One region of the Clostridium sp. NSJ-145 genome, then DNA from elsewhere that is predicted to be linked to it. Evidence: predicted binding sites of a transcription regulator. Region 1 holds the regulator's gene; each other region holds the start of a gene.

Region 1 (2,283 bases):
ACATAAGTCTCTATTTTTTTAGGAAAAATAAGATGAAACTTTAAGTAAAATAATTGATAGGTATTAATATTAATTTAAATATAAAAATATAAGAGTTTAAAATGTGGAGGAGATTATGGATTTATTAAGTTTAGTTTTTTTAGCAGTAGGGTTAGCGATGGATGCTTTTGCTGTTTCAGTAGCATTAGGTCTAAAAATTCCAGTAAAGGAGAAATGGAGAATAGCATTAAAAGCAGGATTGTTTTTTGGTATAGCACAAGGAGTTATGCCTTTAATTGGATGGATATTAGGAAATGGATTTAGTAGCTATATCGAAAAGTTTGATCATTGGATAGCATTTATTCTTTTATCTATTATCGGAGGAAAAATGATTTATGAAGCAATTCATCCTGATGAAGATGGGGATGATGAAGTAGATACTGGAATGAAAAGAATGTTTATATTAGCTATTGCAACAAGTATAGATGCATTAGCTGTAGGAGTTAGTTTTGCATTTCTAAATGTAAATATTATAACTGCTGTATTGATTATTGGAATAATAACCCTTGTAACTTCAGCTATAGGTGTTATAATAGGAAAGATATTTGGAGATTTATTTTCAGGTAAAGCTGAAATGGTTGGTGGAGTTATTCTGATATTAATAGGGGTAAAAATTTTATTAGAACACCTTGGAATATTTTAAAAAATAATATACACTATTACTTGTTTGATATACATTTAATAAAAAAATATTTACGAAAATAGCTCATCTATATTATTTTGATATATAGAATACTTGCTAAAAGTATGTTATTATATTATCAATGTATAAAAGTAGAGAAAGTGGACTTAATTAAATATAAGATACTTTAAGGAGAATTTAGATTATGGAAAGAAAAAAACACGTTTCTATGGCTGTAATTAAAAGATTACCTAAATACCATAGATATCTACAAGAGTTAATGGCAAATGATGTAGATAGAATTTCTTCAAAAGAGCTTGGGGAAAAAATAGGTTTTACAGCTTCACAAATAAGACAAGATTTAAATAATTTTGGAGATTTCGGACAACAAGGCTATGGATATAATGTAAAAGATCTTTATAACCAAATAGGATTAATATTAGGGTTAGACAGAGAATATAAAGCTTTAATAGTTGGAGCTGGTAATATAGGTCAAGCAATTGCTAACTATAGATTTTCTAAAGCAGGATTAAATATTAATGCAATTTTTGATGCAAATCCAAAATTATTAGGAATGAAGATTAGAGATATTGAGATACAAGATATTGATGAGTTAGAAAGATATGCACAAGCAAACCCAACAGACGTTGGAATTATTTGTGTACCAAGAATAAATGCCCAAAAGGTATGTGATATTCTAGTTAAATGTGGAATAAAGGGAATATGGAATTTTGCCCCTGTAGATTTAAAAGTACCAAGTGACGTAATAGTTGAAAATGTACACCTATCAGAGAGTTTATTAACTTTAATATATCTAATGCATAGCGAAGCAGCAGAACATGAACAAGATCAACAGGATGAATAGTCTTAGAAAAAGAATATTTATTTAATGAGAACATAATATATACATATATACTTTCAAAGTAGTAATAATTTACTATTTTGAAAGTATATTTTTTTATTTTTTAGGAGGATTATATTTAATTTTGATTGTGAAAAGAGCAGATAAAATTAAATATGGTAAAAAATAACTTAAATGTAAAAAGTTATTGAAAAGCTCTTTGTAAAGTAATATAATAATCACAGAAATTAAATTATTCCAATTACTATACTGAAGACGACAAGAAAGTATATTTTTTTAGCGATAATTGTTATAAAATTAACAATTGGTGATGATTTATGCTTTTTTTGATGATGAATTTTGTATAAAAGAGAGGAATGTTGAGAATGCAAGTTGATGTTGAGTTAAAAAATGTAATTTTTGAAACTGAAGGTAATTTAGCGACTATTACTATTAATAGACCAAAAGCTTTAAATGCCTTAAATTCAGACACTTTGAGAGAGTTAGACATAGTAATAGATAGCATTGAAAATAATAGTGATATTTATTGTGTAATAGTTACAGGAGCTGGTCAAAAAGCTTTCGTAGCTGGAGCTGATATTGCAGAAATGAAAGATTTAAATTCAACAGAGGCTGAGGAGTTTGGATTACTTGGTAATAAAGTATTTAGAAGATTAGAAACATTAGACAAGCCTGTAATTGCGGCTATACCTGGATTTGCTTTAGGGGGAGGTTGTGAACTTGCAATGGCATGCGATATAAGAATAGCATCAGAAAAAGC
Region 2 (2,283 bases), on a different contig from region 1:
GCTTAATGTTGAATCATATTTATATAATATTAAAATTGTAAATTATTACGAGGTGAAGAAATGTGGCAAGATGTACTTATGATAATAGCGATAGGGTTATCTGTATATAGTATATATGATTTTGGTTCTATGATAATTAAAAAGATTATAAATAATACAAAAATATCTAAAAAGATATATAGTTTTAAAGGTAAAATTAGATATTATCCTTTACTTGGATTAATTATATTTATGAGTAATTTAATTGGATTAACCAAAAAAAGTGATGAGGAAATAATTATTAGTAAATATATGTTAAGTGTAATGGTACAGAAACTTTATAGTAAATCTGGAACTTTAAATAAGCTGACTATAGGTATTTTGAGTCTTTTTTTAATAATAAATTTTATTTTAAGTATACTTGTAAAACCTATTATGTATGAAGAAGGAATTGTATGTTATGATGGAAATTTTTTATCATGGGATAAGATAAAATCAATAACTACCGTACAAAATCAGATAGGTAGTAGAAAGTTTATAGTTATTAATACGGCTAACAAAGAAATATACCTTAGAGTAGCTAATAGTGAGAGTAATAAAGTAAAAGAAATAATATTTAATAAAACTGGTATAGTAAATAAGGAAATAGTAACAGAATTTAATTAGGATTGATAATACATACACAAAAGCAATTGTTATCTATATAACAATTGCTTTTGTGCTTTAAAAGTAAAAAAAGGATAAAAAGGAAATAATGAATAAAAATATCTGTAAATATAAAGGTTTTACAAGGGGGAGAAGTATTTAAAAATAAAACTCAAAAATTACCATAAAAAAAGATTGACAAAAAATAAACAATAGAATAAAATAAAGACATAGGAGATGTTAAAAAAATAACAAACACAGTATAAGTTAAATAACTAAAATAAGTAAATAAGTAAAATTCATATATATTTAGGAGGAAATAGAATGATAGTAACAAATGCTCAAGAGTTAACAAAAAGAATTGAAGAATTAAGAAAGGCTCAAAGAGAATTTTCAAAATTTAATCAAGAACAAGTTGATGAAATTTTTAGACAAGCAGCTTTAGCAGCTAACCATAATAGAATTAAATTAGCGAAGATGGCTGTTGAAGAAACAGGAATGGGAATAGTTGAAGACAAAGTAATTAAAAATAACTTTGCAGCTGAATATATATATAATCAATATAAAAACTTAAAAACTTGTGGGGTTTTAGAAGAAGATAAAACAAATGGTATTACTAAAATCGCTGAGCCAATCGGAGTTATTGCAGCAATAGTTCCAACAACAAACCCAACATCAACAGCGATATTTAAGTGTTTAATAGCCTTAAAAACTAGAAATGCAATAATAATATCACCACATCCAAGAGCTAAAAAAGCGACAATTGAAGCAGCTAGAATAGTATTAGATGCAGCGGTAAAAGCTGGAGCTCCAGAAGGAATAATTGGATGGATAGATGAACCATCAGTTGAATTATCACAAAATGTTATGAGAGAGTCAGATATAATTCTTGCAACAGGTGGGCCAGCAATGGTTAAAGCTGCTTACTCATCAGGAAGACCAGCTTTAGGTGTTGGAGCAGGTAATACACCAGCAATTATAGATGAAAGTGCACATATTAAAATGGCTGTAAATTCAATTTTATTATCAAAAACATTTGATAACGGAGTTATTTGTGCATCAGAACAATCAATAATAGTTTTAGAACAAGTTTATAATGAAGTGAGAACTGAATTAGCTGAAAGAGGAGCGTATATCCTTAAAGGTGAAGAAATAGATAAAGTAAGAAAAGTTATTTTAAATGAAAGAGGCGGCTTAAATGCTGATATAGTTGGACAAACTGCTCATAAGATAGCAACAATGGCTGGTGTTGATGTTCCAGAAACAACTAAAGTATTAGTTGGAGAAGTTACATCTGTTGAATTAGAAGAACCATTCTCTCATGAAAAATTATCTCCAGTTTTAGCTATGTACAAGGCTACTACATTTGAAGAAGCTTTAGATAAAGCTGATAGATTAATTGAATTAGGTGGTATGGGACATACTTCAATCCTTTATACAGATCAAATAATAAATAGAGATAGAGTATTAGTATTTGGCGAAAGAATGAAAACTGCTAGAACTTTAATAAATATGCCAGCAGCTCAAGGGGCAATCGGAGATTTATATAACTTCAAATTAGCACCATCATTAACATTAGGATGCGGTTCTTGGGGTGGAAACTCAGTTTCAGAAAATGTTGGTCCTAAGCATTTAATAAACGTTAAGAGTATAGCTGAA
Region 3 (2,283 bases), on a different contig from region 1:
GAAATTGAAACTCCAATTTGTAAAACTACATGTCAAATGTTAGCTGGTAAGAAAATGGCAATAGTTCCTATATTAAGAGCTGGGCTTGGTATGGTTGATGGAATACTTAACTTAATACCAGCAGCTAAGGTTGGTCATATTGGATTATATAGAGATGAAGAAACTCTACAACCAGTAGAATATTTCTGTAAACTTCCTCAAGACATAGCAGAAAGAGATGTAATAGTTGTAGATCCAATGTTAGCTACAGGTGGATCAGCTGCTGATGCTATAATGTTATTAAAGCAAAGAGGAGCTAAAAAAATAAGATTAATGTGCCTAATTTCCTCACCAGAAGGAATAGAGTTAGTACAAAAACAACATCCAGATGTTGGTATATACGTAGCTGCTATAGATGAAAAACTAAATGAAAAAGGATATATAGTACCAGGATTAGGTGATGCTGGAGATAGACTTTTCGGAACTAAGTAATAAAAAACGAAGCATGCGCTTCGTTTTTTGTATAAAGTACGAATGACTTTTTAAGTTAAGAATGAAAAGTTAAAGATGAAACTACTAGGTAGTTTATAGACTTATAAATATTTAAAATCAGATTAGTTAATTATATTCCTAAAGTCTTAATTCTAAATTCTTAAAGTTTAATTGAATAAATTGTTATAATAACTATTCTATTAACCTAATATATATTAAGGTGGTGTTTTTATGAAAAGAGAAACTTACTTAAAATGGGATGATTATTTTATGTCTGTAGCTTTATTATCAGGAATGAGGAGTAAAGACCCTAGTACGCAAGTAGGGGCTTGTATAGTTAATAGTTCTAATATAATCGAAAGTATAGGATATAATGGTCTTCCTAAAGGGTGCTCTGATGATGAATTCCCTTGGGAAAGAGAAGGAGAAACATTAGATACAAAATATCTTTATGTAGTACATGCAGAATTAAATGCAATATTAAATGCTAAAGGAAAAGACTTAAGTGGATGCATTATATATGTTGCGTTATTTCCGTGTAATGAATGTGCTAAGGCTATTATTCAATCTGGAATAAAGGAAGTAGTATATTTAAGTGATAAATATGCTGATACAGATTCAGTGAAAGCTTCAAAAAAAATGTTTAGTGCTACAGGTGTTAAATTAAGACAGCTTATACCGAAAGAAAAAGATATACATTTATCAATGGACATTGAAAATATATAGATGAGAGTAATATGTTAGAATATTAAATCATATATAAAAGAGTGTTTTACATAAAAAAAGATGATGTAAAATAAATACAAAATATCCAAAATATGGTTGAGAATTAAAAGGGGCAAATGTTATAATAAAGCTATTAATTGTTAAACAATTAATAGCTTTATTGTTTATGAAATTGATGGGAGGGTATATTATGAGAGAAGTAGTAATTGTTAGTGCAGTAAGAACTGCAATTGGATCTTTTGGGGGAGCATTAAAAGATGTTCCAGCAGTAGATTTGGGTTCTTTAGTAATTAAAGAAGCAGTAAATAGGGCAGGAATAAAACCAGAATTAGTTGAAGAAGTTTTAATGGGAAATGTTATACAAGCTGGATTAGGACAAAATGTTGCAAGACAAGCATCTGTTAAAGCAGGATTACCAGTAGAAGTACCAGCTATGACGATAAATATGGTTTGTGGATCAGGATTAAGAACTGTATCATTAGCAGCTCAAATGATTAAAACTGGAGATGTAGATATAGTTGTTGCAGGGGGAATGGAAAGTATGTCTCAAGCTCCATATGCATTAAAAAGTGCTAGATGGGGACAAAGAATGAATGATGGTAAGATGTTAGATACAATGATAAATGATGCATTAACAGATGCATTTAATAATTATCATATGGGAGTTACAGCTGAAAATATAGCTAAAGAGTGGGGATTAACAAGGGAAATGCAAGATGAATTTTCTCTAAATTCACAATTAAAAGCTGAAAAGGCTATAAAAGATGGCAGATTTGTTGATGAAATAGTACCTGTAGTTATTCCTCAAAGAAAAGGAGAACCAAAGGTATTTGCACAAGATGAATTTCCAAGGTTCGGATCTACAATTGAAGGTATGGCTAAATTAAGACCTGCATTTATAAAAGATGGTACTGTAACAGCTGCAAATTCATCAGGTATTAATGATGGTGCAGCAGCAGTAGTGGTTATGAGTGCTGAAAAAGCAGCAGAATTAGGAATTAAACCAATGGCAAAGATAGTTTCTTATGGAAGCAAAGGATTAGATCCATCAATTATGGGATATGGACCTTTTTATGCAACTAAAAA

Evidence for each region. Region 1 encodes Rex, which represses fermentation and respiration genes when NADH is low (regulators of the CRP and FNR family bind a similar motif). Its sites were predicted from a motif close to ATTGTTAANNNNTTAACAAT; they were not measured.
Region 2: a site for Rex is predicted at 671-690, ahead of adhE (bifunctional acetaldehyde-CoA/alcohol dehydrogenase). Genes of this name have one in related genera too.
Region 3: a site for Rex is predicted at 1,334-1,353, ahead of LQE93_RS06790 (acetyl-CoA C-acetyltransferase). Genes of this name have one in related genera too.

The regions. Positions count from the first base shown of each region.
Region 1 covers NZ_JAJNOS010000008.1:126,324-128,606, forward strand. The annotation lists gene LQE93_RS08950 (manganese efflux pump MntP) at 116-682, shown strand; gene LQE93_RS08955 (redox-sensing transcriptional repressor Rex) at 867-1,526, shown strand; gene LQE93_RS08960 (short-chain-enoyl-CoA hydratase) at 1,889-2,283, shown strand, end outside.
Region 2 covers NZ_JAJNOS010000007.1:89,433-91,715, reverse strand. The annotation lists gene LQE93_RS07875 (hypothetical protein) at 61-645, shown strand; gene adhE (bifunctional acetaldehyde-CoA/alcohol dehydrogenase) at 949-2,283, shown strand, end outside.
Region 3 covers NZ_JAJNOS010000006.1:47,914-50,196, forward strand. The annotation lists gene upp (uracil phosphoribosyltransferase) at 1-471, shown strand, start outside; gene LQE93_RS06785 (deoxycytidylate deaminase) at 703-1,197, shown strand; gene LQE93_RS06790 (acetyl-CoA C-acetyltransferase) at 1,388-2,283, shown strand, end outside.